2 regions of the Acetobacter tropicalis genome follow, and region 1 is predicted to be linked to the other one. Evidence: riboswitches for the same ligand, from Rfam matches in the RefSeq annotation. Region 1 holds a riboswitch; the other holds the start of a gene.
What was found. A riboswitch is a leader RNA that binds a small molecule or an ion and turns the genes downstream of it on or off. The one in region 1 is predicted to bind cobalamin.

Region 2: linked by a shared signal. The riboswitch ahead of QWU00_RS15660 (TonB-dependent receptor) and the one ahead of QWU00_RS10950 (TonB-dependent receptor plug domain-containing protein) in region 1 are both predicted to bind cobalamin.

What each region holds. Positions count from the first base shown of each region.
Region 1 is NZ_JAUYUW010000001.1:2,400,928-2,406,589, forward strand. Features, by position in the region: gene QWU00_RS10935 (adenosine deaminase family protein) at 1-1,430, opposite strand, end outside; gene QWU00_RS10940 (DUF6525 family protein) at 1,604-2,005, opposite strand; gene zigA (zinc metallochaperone GTPase ZigA) at 2,017-3,231, opposite strand; cobalamin riboswitch at 3,382-3,607, shown strand; gene QWU00_RS10950 (TonB-dependent receptor plug domain-containing protein) at 3,735-5,662, shown strand, end outside.
Region 2 is NZ_JAUYUW010000001.1:3,478,980-3,484,641, reverse strand. Features, by position in the region: gene QWU00_RS15670 (cobyrinate a,c-diamide synthase) at 1-347, shown strand, start outside; gene cobF (precorrin-6A synthase (deacetylating)) at 523-1,281, shown strand; cobalamin riboswitch at 1,519-1,751, shown strand; gene QWU00_RS15660 (TonB-dependent receptor) at 2,038-4,329, shown strand; gene QWU00_RS15655 (carbohydrate porin) at 4,854-5,662, shown strand, end outside.

The DNA.
Region 1 (5,662 bases):
GCCAGAAAAGAACGGCATTGTGAGGTTTCTGAAGCACGGCAGGCTGAAACAATATACCCATCCTGCCACAGGCTTGCCCCGGGAATGAAGGAATAGATCAACCCATTGCGGGAAAGCTGCTTCAGTTCCTGATATGTCAGTGGCCATGTTGTGGCGGCGCGTAGATATTCTTGCGTCAGGTCTCCACGTGATACCCCTTCATCATCAGTAGAAAGGGCAACAGGAACACCGGCCCGGCGATACATGGCAAAGGGATGAGCCTTGCCCTTGATGTTGAGGATAATATCATTGCTGGTCAGGTTGATTTCTACCATAACCTTTTTCTGCGCCATTTCCTTCAAAAGGCCCGTGGCATCATTTTCCCACATGATATCTACCCCGTGTCCGATACGGCGGGCATTGGCTACCTCTATGGCGGAGCGAATATGGTGTGTCAGGCCTTCCGGCGGTACAAGGCCCGGTGTTAGTTCGCCAGCATGCAGGCTGAGTTTTATGTCCGGGTAGACAGCGTTTAACGCCTGAAACATGCGCATATGCTGGTCATAATCGCGCATGGCAATGGGGTCATCTTCCGGGCAGACAAAATTGACGCCCACAAAGCGGGGATCTGTATGGGCCATTTCATAGCCTGCATACAACTGCGCAAACACAGCAGATGGGGCAACGGTGCGCAGGGTTTGGTAAAGATAATGCACTGTTACAGCGCAACCGGGGTGAGCCTGCGGCGTACCGCAGTGCAGCACGTGTTGGGCTTGCTGTTCCATGTCGTCTGTTTCATGGCGGGCTTGGGCAACCAGTTTGGGAAGGTCTGCCTGAAGGGTTTTCATGGCCTGCTCATAATTCTCACCATGAAGAGGATGGGCGTTTCCGCTCGCAATCATACCGCCCAAGCCGGGTGAGATCATCAGTTCCACATACGTGATGTGATCTTGCGCAGCGCGGTCAAGCGCTTCCGCTAGACTGTCCCCGGCATGTTTTTCGGTTGCGGAGCCAAAACCTGCAAAGCTTGCAAAAAAATGGTCATGGCCTGACCGATCATTAGCCGTAGGCACAAAATCCCGCATGGAAAGGGCATCAATCATGCGGTTTTCGGCTGTTTCATCAGAGGGGAGGTCTGTTGCCGGTTTTTCGCCTTTTGCCGGGGTGGAGGTGCATGCACGGGGCAAGATTGTGCCCTGTTCAACTGAAACGCACAGCCCATCCTGCGCGGCCCATTTCAGATAACTTTCCGCATAAATGGCACCCACGAGATGGTTATGAAGGTCCGCTCCTTTGGGGAACTGGCGCATGAACACAGCAAGCCGCACGGGGTCTGTTTGCAGGGTGCTGAACATATGGGCCGTTTTCTGCTCGTCAGACGTTGCAGCCTGACAGAGGGAAAACGGCGTTGTCAGAACAGCGCAGGCCAGTAACAAGGAACGTAAAAACATACAGAAACACCATCCGGTAGAGACGTGGTTTATAGTTCCTGCGTAACAGAAACCATTCCACTCACATATCGGATTTATACATAAAAACAGGGGGCTCTCAAAACCCTGCACCACGCTTGAAGCTGAGGGTGAGAGAGTGTGGAAGCCTGCCTGATCAGAGAATTCCTTTACCGTTAAGGCGTGGCCGGTGCGGTATAGCGCAGAATACTGGCAACAGCGGCATCATGTGGCAGAGGGGTGCCGTAGCTGTTGTGGTAGCGCGTGGCAAAGGCGTCCCGCTCAAGCCGCTCACAATAGTCCAGATACCGGATAAGGGCCCGTTCCGCTCTGCGGTTGGGGCCATGCACCCGTTTATAATGTCGCCACAGGATCAGTGCATTAACGGACCACGCATCATACGCGTGTTCCCTTAGCCTCTGGCGAATGGACGGTGGCAGTTGTTCAAAGGCGGACCATTCATCGCCCGTATGCCGGTGCCAGATTTCATGACGCAGCGTGCGCTCGTTTGAGGGGGGAGTAATCTGTCCTTCCGAGTTGGATCTGTGGGGGTGGTGAGTAAACTGATACGCCGACATGCCACCCTCCATTATGCTGCTTCTCGCCGCCAGACGGGAAAGGGGTCTGGCAGGTGGGCATAGCGTTCAGGGTCAAAGCGGCCAGTGCCATCCTCTGGCGTCAGGCAGGCGTCCAATGCGGCGCGTAGGGCGGGCTCATCCATGTCCTGCGTGCCAATGAACACAATTTCCTGTCGTCGGTCTCCAAACACAGGGTCCCACTTGCTCAGTACAAAATCGCGCCACTGGTCAGTTTCCGGCCACTGGCTTTTGGGAATGGCCGCCCACCACAAGCCAATGGCCTGATTGCGTACCAGTGCGCCCGCTTGTCCAAGTTCCCCTACCCAGTCCGGGCGCGTGGCCAGCCAGAAATGCCCCTTGGCGCGCACTACGCCCGGCCAGTTGGCATCCAGAAAAGTCTTGAATTTAGCGGGCACGAAGGGACGGCGAGCGCGATAGACAAAACTACGGATGCCGTATTCCTCGGTTTCCGGCGTGTGGTCTTTAAAGCCATAAAGCTCTTTGAACCATAGAGGATGCTGATGGGCTTTGTCATAATCAAACCGGCCCGTGTTCAGCACACGCTCAAGGGGAACCTTCCCCATGTCCGTTTCAATAACATCCGCATCAGGGTTCAGTGCCAGCACAATCTGGCGGGCTGCTTCTCCCTGCTCCGGCGTGGCGGTAGAGACCTTGTTGATGACCACCACATCTGCAAATTCAATCTGTTCTACCAACAGATCGACCAAGGCACGGTCATCTTCCTCGCCTGCGGTTTCACCGCGGTCTTTCAGGAAGTCGGTTGAGGCGTAATCGTTAAGCAGATTTACGGCATCCACCACAGTGACCATGGTGTCCAGCCTTGCGCTATCGCTCAGGCTGTTGCCGTCTTCATCCCGGAATTCAAAGGTTGCGGCAACAGGCAGCGGCTCTGCAATGCCGGTTGATTCAATCAGCAGATAGTCAAATTTACCCTCTGCCGCCAGCCGATGAACTTCCTGCAATAGATCATCCCGCAAGGTGCAGCAGATGCACCCATTGGTCATTTCCACCAGTTTTTCATCAGTGCGGGAAAGATCGCCTCCGCCTTCTCGCACAAGATCAGCGTCAATATTCACTTCGCTCATGTCATTCACAATAACGGCGACCTTCCGGCCTTCCCGATTATTGAGAATATGGTTCAACACCGTCGTCTTTCCCGCCCCCAGAAAGCCGGAAAGGACGGTAACGGGCAGCAATGCGGGCATGGAGGGGGCTCCCTGAAGCTGAGTTCAATAACGTGATAACTGTTATAATATAACATAACATAACATTCAGTGCTCTTTCAATCGTGCGGAATGTTCTGGAAGCATGGGGGAGAAGACGGCTGTTTTCTTGACACTTCCTGCCTTTTGGCGGCATCAACCGGGCGTGATGGTTCTCTCCCTGTCAGGGAGCGATGTAAAAGGGAACCGGGTGCGGTTTTGCCATGCAAGGCCAAAGCCTGGGCTGTCCCCGCAACTGTAAGCGGCATGTCCTGCACATACTGGCTGGTACGTCAGGCCACTGGGAGCCTCTCCTGGGAAGGTTGGTGCAGGATGACCTACCGCAAGCCAGGAAACCTGCCATCAGCCGGGGTTGCAGACGAGAAGTGCTGATCGGGGGGTGTCAGCAAAGTGACTGGACCAGGGGTGCTCCTAAAGTTTTCGGGGTGGTCAGGGTCGGACTTTCTCTCGTGGCGACGTCTTTCTTACCGCGAGGCCTTGTTTCTCTGATGTTCCGCAATACTTTTCTCATCAGTTCCACTCTTCTCACGTTGTGGGGTAGTTCCGCGCTGGCGGCGGATGCGCCTGTTTCACCGCCGCTAAAAGCACAACCTGCCAAAAAACAGTCCGTCGCCACACCTACTCCGGTTTCTGTGCAGCCTGTTCCCAGCCAGCTCGTCTCCGAACTGATAACAGTCAGTGCTGCCCGAACGCCCACACGCACGGATGATATTGGCACGGCACTGACCATTGTTACGGAAGAACAGATGCTGACCCAGCAGCGCCGCACGTTGCCAGATATTCTGGCACGCCAGCCGGGGCTGAACGTGGTGCGCTCTGGCGGGTTTGGGGCCACAACGTCCATTTTGATGCGCGGTAATAACGCCAATGAAGTCAAGGTCCGGCTGGACGGCATGGACGTGAACGATGGCAGTTCAGCCAGCGGTATGTTCGATGCGGGTCAGTTTGTTACAGATGGTCTGGGCCGCATAGAAATTTTGCGCGGGCCACAAAGCGGTTTGTATGGTGCGGATGCCATGGCAGGCGTGATTGATATGACCACTGCGCAGGGGCAGGGGCGTTTCAAGCCGTTTGTGCGGATAGAAGGGGGGTCTTACGGCACCTTCAATCAGGTTATCGGCGCGCGCGGGAGCAAGGGGCGCTTCCACTACAATGTCGAACTCTCTCATTACCGGATGGAAGGGTTTCACGGCATTCCGCGTTATATTGACCGCTATTATGGGGCGACACGGGAGCAACGGCATAAAGGTAACCGTAACGACAACCGGTCTGCCACTATCCGTCTTGGGTATGATGTCACCCGAAATTTCGATCTGGGGCTGACTGCTCGCCTCATTCAAAGCAATTACCACACCTATTCCCTCTATGATCTGCAAAGCGAGGCCTACGGGGGAGGGAATGTGCGTGAGCAGAACAACATGAATGAGGCTGTGGTGCGCGGCACTGCGCATCTCGTGTCTTTTAATGGTTTTTTTGATCAGGTTATTGGACTTGGGTACATGACCAACCGTAACCGCTGGAATGAAACGGGCCTCTATGCCACCGGACCGGATTATTACCGTTCAAGCCGCCTGAAAATTGACTGGCACGGTACGTTTGATTTCAAGAAATACGGCACGCTCCTGATTGGTGCGGAGCATTTTCATGATACGTTTGATTCCAGCCATACGGCGGCCTCAGCGTATGATACCGGCTATCACACACAGGCTGGTATGGATACGACGGCAGGATATGGCCAGTATCAGGGCAGCTGGAACCATATTCTCTACGGTGCGGCTAACGTGCGGTATGATTCCAATTCCCGCTACGGGCATTATGTAACGTGGCGTGTTGCCCCTTCCATCCATGTGCCGGGCACTGGTACCATCATTAAAGCCAGCGCGGGTTCAGGCTTCCATGGCCCCACGTTGTATCAGCTTTTTTCCAGTCAGGTCGGTTCCAGCTATTCCCAGACGGGTAATCCGAACCTGCGGGCGGAAAGGCTGATCGGGTATGATGCCGGGGTGGAACAGAAACTGCTGGGGGATAAGCTGCATTTTGGCGCTACATGGTATGATAACCGCGTCAAAAACCTGATCCAGTCCACGGAAAATATCCAGATGGTGGGGGGATATCCCTATTATCAGTATTCCTATGGCAACGTGGCGCGCGCGCGTATGTATGGTGTGGAAGCTTTTCTTGACTGGAAGGCCCTCAAAACGTTGGACTTCAACCTGAATTATACCTGGACCCACGCACGGGATGTCAGCAGTGATCTGGCCTTGCAGCGTCGTCCGCAACACAAGTTCAACTTCAATACAACCTGGACCCCTATTCAGGATCTGACGTTCTCGGGGAATATCCTGTACGTCAGCGGGTGGCGTGATCTGCCGGTTATCGGGACATCCTATTGCAGCACCTGCGGCAAGGGGCA
Region 2 (5,662 bases), 1.1 Mb from region 1:
GGCCCGTTCATGGAGAATGCGGCGGCTACATGGCTATGGGCGCAGGTCTGGTTGATGCGCAAGGAACGCATCATCAAATGGCAGGTCTGCTTGGTCTGGAAACCTCTTTTGCCAAACGGCGTATGCATTTGGGCTATCGGCTGGCCACTCTGGCGGCTCCAATTCCCGGCTATAATGCGGGGCAACGCCTGCGCGGGCATGAATTCCATTATGCCACCATTACAAATCAACCAGATGATATGCTTGCCATGACAGTTGATGCTAACGGCACCCAAGTCTCTGAAGCAGGCTCACGCCGGGGCCTGGCAACAGGCACGTTTTTTCATCTCATTGCACCGGCAACATGATCCACTCCGGTCTTGAGAGAACAACTCTCGCCAAAGGGCGACCGCGGGAGAAGCAAGGGCGGTTTTATGCCGGTGGCATCTTCCTGCAAACTGCCATTCTTGCGGAGAGGGTAAACGTCACACCTTGCTCCGTATTACAGCCCGTATATCCAGTTTATTCCTACGGAAACATTACATGATTGATCTGGTTCTTGTCGGAATCGGGACAGGAAATCCTGACCATTTGACACTACAGGCTGTGCGCGAACTCAACGCGGCCGACCTCATTCTTATTCCCCGCAAGGAACAGAATAAGGCTGATCTGGCTGATCTACGCCAAACTCTCTGCAAACAGATTCTTACAAATCCTGCTTGCCGGATTGCAGAATTTGATATGCCTCGCCGCAATACAGCGGATCCAGATTACCGCCATGGTGTTGTGCAATGGCATAATGCTATTGCACGAGTATGGCAGGAAACTATTTGTACACACCTGCCGCAAGGTGGAACGGTTGCACTGCTCGTATGGGGAGATCCCGCACTATATGACAGCACCCTGCGCATTGCCGCGCGTTTGGAACCAGCCCCACAAATCCGTAGTATCCCGGGGATTATGTCCCTGAATATGCTGGCAGCAGCACATACCATCGCGCTTAACGATATAGGCGCACCCTTTACAGTCACAACCGGCCGCCAGTTACGTGATCATGGTTGGCCAAACGGCAGCAATACAGTCATTGTCATGTTGGATGGAGACTGTTCGTTCCAATTTATTCCTGCAAAGGATATCACTATCTATTGGGGAGCGTATGTGGGCATGCCGGAACAGATACTACTCTCCGGTCCCTTGACGGAAATTGGCCCAGAAATCATCACAACCCGCGCTCAAGCCCGAGCTTGCCACGGGTGGATCATGGATATCTATCTGCTGCGCCGTTCAGAGGCAAAACAATAAAAAACGGTAAAGCAGTAAAGAATGTAAAACAAGAAGAATTGTCTATCTTTAATGGAAGAATAGAATCTTTCCTAATTTCTAATGTTACTTACAGCCCACGCCGAATAGGCATAGAGACAAAAGCCTGAAAATATCTACAAAATAGAGTTATCCCTAGGCTACTGATGTCCGAATACAGTAGGAAAATACTCTATTTCCCTCTATGAGTGTATTGAAATCACGCCAACGTCCTGCTTATAAGGGCATATAGTCGATGGTTCCGTGCAAACGGATGAAAAGGGAATGCTGTATGCTTCGGCTGGACGCTGGTCCGGAAGCTAGTCTGCAACTGCCCCCGCAACTGTTGGCGGTGAGAGTCTGTTTATTATGTTTCCTTGCAGGAACAGGTCACTGGTACATTTGGACCGGGAAGGCCAAACAGATTTCTGTGATCCGCGAGTCAGGAGACCTGCCATCGTCGTGATAAGCCCGGATGCCGGTCGGGGATGGCTGGTTTCCTGAGAGAGAAACCATGACGGCCCGAGTTCCCTTCCTCATCCTTCTCCCTGCATGCAGCATGCCTCATAGAAAAGCGCTTGATGGCCTAAGATAGCGCCCTATCAGCAGCCTTCTTTTCTCGTCCGCCTTCTATAGGCCGCGTTCTTCTGCGCTCCCCCTGCCTCGCTGCTTAAACTTGTTTATAGTTTCCCGCAGTCGGGCAGTACACAGACGCACATTTAGAAGACCGTTGTGCCTCTGTCGCACTGCAGGATCACCATGACCGCTCGCCTCCAACTCTCTTTTTTTTCTGCGCCAGCAGGCCATATTATACGTTACAAGCGGCATTTTTTTGTCACGGCCATGCTTTCTACTGGCTTCACGTTTTGTTCCCTCCCCACAATGGCCGCAGGCTCCCCACTGGCAGTACCCACCACGCAAAAAACAAAACATTCCCGCTCTTCTCTCAAGTCCTCAACGCCGAGCGTAACGGGTAAGGCAAAAAACTCGCCTGCCGCACAAGGCGCGCAGAATGTTTCTGTCAAGGAAGGAGCGCCAGAAACAATTCAGGTAACAGCATCCCGGCGCGATTTGCTGGGCCGTGCTGGCACCGCGAGCGAAGGCTCTTTGACTGCACGCGAAATCCAGCTTCGCCCCGTCTATCGTGTTGGTCAAATTCTGGAAGCTGTGCCGGGGCTGGTAGTGACATCCCACTCTGGCGAGGGAAAAGCCAATCAGTTCCTGTTGCGTGGTTTCAATTTGGACCACGGAACAGACCTTGCCTCATTTATTGATGATATGCCGGTCAACGGCGTCAGCAATGCCCATGGTCAGGGCTACACAGATCTCAACTTTCTGATCCCGGAAGTGCTTGCGGGGGTCGATTATACAAAAGGCCCCTTTCATGCAGATATTGGTGATTTTGGTGTTGCCGGATCGGACCATATGAAGCTGGCTGATGATATTCCACGCCAGATCAGCCTGAGCGCAGGCACTCTGGGCGACTATCGGGCTTATATCGGCAGCACAACCCATTTTTCCAATACGAGCCGTTGGGTGAATGCGTTTAACATTTCCCACTCGGATGGTCCGTGGAAATATCCGGATAACGCCCGCAGCATCCGTGCACTTTCACGTTATACGTATGGAAGCGCCAAAAATGGTTTTGATCTGACAGGCATGTTCTATCGCGGCCAGTGGCGCGCAACAAATGATCAACCTCTGGATGCCTACCATGAAGGACTAATCGGCCGCTATGGGTCTCTTGACCCAACCGATGGAGGGTTTTCTGAGCGCTATAGCCTCTCTGGCCATTACCATCTGGCCCGGGATAACTGGAAATGGGTGACAAGTGCTTTTGCTGTCCATGACCGTCTGACCTTGTGGAACAATTTCACTCATTATCTGGATGATCCTGTTAACGGAGATCAGCAGCAACAGGATGAAACCCGCACAACTGTAGGGGGCAGCAGTGTCTATACCCGGCAGGATCATGTCGGCCTGGTCCGCACGGAAACACGGATTGGCGTACAGGGGCGGTATGATATTCTGTATGTCGACCGTCGCCATACGCGGCAGCGCGTGACATTAGCAAACTGTCCTTCCAGCCTTGAGGCAACAATTCCCTATACGTGCAATGCCGATAATATTAATCTGGCTTCAGTCGGTCTGTTTGTGCAAAATACAACGCACTGGCTACCCTGGCTGAGAATGATCGTTGGTCTGCGTGAAGACTATCAGGGGGGAACGGATGAAAATCTTGTCGATAATAGCCTGACACAAAAGCATCAGTGGCTGTTTCAGCCCAAAGGCAGTCTTGTTTTTGGGCCATGGAAAAAAACAGAATTATACCTAAGCGGAGGACGTGGATTTCACTCCAATGATTTTCGCTCCGTGTCGGGCTCCTATACGTCTGATGAATTTACAAAAGGCTCTGTTAAAGTTCCGCTCATGACATCTGCTGTCAGTGGAGAAGTTGGGGTTCGGACCACGCCATTTTCTCACCTGCATCTTCAGGCAGCAGCATTCATTATCGATTTTGACTCTGAACTCAGTTATGATGGTGATGCGGGCGTTACCTCTCCCGGCCCAGCCAGCCGCCGCCAAGGGGTGGAATTCTCGGCACAGTACAATCCATTTACCTGGCTTGAATTCAATACCGATCTCTCATTCGCCAAAGCCCGCTACCGGGGTCACAACCTTTCCAGTTACGGTATTGATGGAGCATATGTTACCAATGCCCCAAACTTTGTATGGTCTTTTGGTGTTATGGTCGATCGTGGGCCTTGGTATGGCGGTCTCCAGGTCAGGTGGCTGGGTGGATATCCCCTGATAGAGGACAATAGCTTACGCTCCAGCGGATATCAGGAAGTCAACATGAATCTTGGTTATCGTTTCAATAAAAAAATAAAACTGGAAGCCAGCGTGTTCAACGTTTTCAATACCCGGGCCTATGCGGCACAATATGCGTACGACTATCGGTTGACCCCCACGGCTGCCGTACAAACAGGCGCAACGGGGCATCCTTTGGAGCCAATTTCAGCTCGTCTGGCTGTAACGGCTGATTTTTAAGGCCGCTGCACAGCCTTTGCATTCAACCAGTTCGAAGTGTGCGGGGATAGTTAAAGAGTGTAGTCGTTCGCCTTTGATGCGCTCAAAAGCTTTGCTCTCATGCATATACCAAGAGCATGCGGAGCAAGCACTTACCAGAACGACGCCTCCTCAAGAGTGAAAGGCTGGTCCGGAATAAGGTAAAGCAGCCCATTCTGTGGTCGGCTTGGGCCTTTCCCCTGCCATTCTTCTCAATGACATGATAGTTGTGTCTATGTGTGTCAGGAGGAGATTCTAAAAACGTGGGGGCATCTTCTATCCGGGCCACCCGTTGCGCCATTCTTATTCTTACTGTGGGCGCTTGTCTCAGTAGAGAACATGGGGCCTGTGCCGCCAGTGTGCCTCTAACAACTGATATTCTGCCATCTGGGGTTCCCCTTCCCGTCCCCGCTCCCGGTTTTGTTCAGCCTCCCGAGGATTCAAGCACCGAATTACTCGGCAATGCAGGCGGTGCAAGAGATTGGCTCACGCGGCAAGGCGTAAGAGTGACCATTCAAGATGTTGAGGAATTATGGGGTCTTGTTTCGGGAGGGCTACATCCTGGTCCAACATATGATGGCATGACAGCCGTTGCTGTTGCATTGAATACCCAACAGGCGTTCGGTTGGCAGGGCGGCCTCCTGAACGTAAGCGCCTTACAAATTCGTGGTCGGTCCCTTACCAACGAACGTCTCGGTGCGTTGAATGCCGTTAGCGGCTATGATGTGGGACGTTCCACCCGTCTTTTCGAGCTCTGGTATGGGCAAAGCTTATTTCATAACCATCTGGACATCCGGGTCGGCTCCATTGACCTTGATACAGAATTCCTGGTTAGCCAAAATGCGTCTTTTTTTATGAATGCCAGTTTTGGCTGGCCTCTTTCCACCTCAAACAATCTGTATTCAGGTGGCCCATCGTGGCCTTTTTCTGCGGTGGGTGCGCGTGTCAAATGGACCCCTGCCTATCCAGTGGTGTTAATGGGCGCAATTACTGACGATAATCCCACACGCGGCCCCTTCTACAGCAACGTTAGCCCAACCGTGCGTGACCCCACAGGAACATTGTTCTCAACAAGTGGAGGAACGCTTTTCATGGGTGAAGCCCAGCTCTGGCTAGATATGGCCAAACGATTAGGCGGAAAGGATGCTCCAGCCCTACCAGGAACGTGGAAAGTTGGCGGATTATATGATACCGGTCGTTTCCCCGATCAAAGATATGATAACCAGGGCAACCTGTTGGCGAGTTCAAACAGCACAGGGGTGCCACGTTATCATCGCGGCAACTGGATGGCCTATGCCCTGATTGACCAGATGAT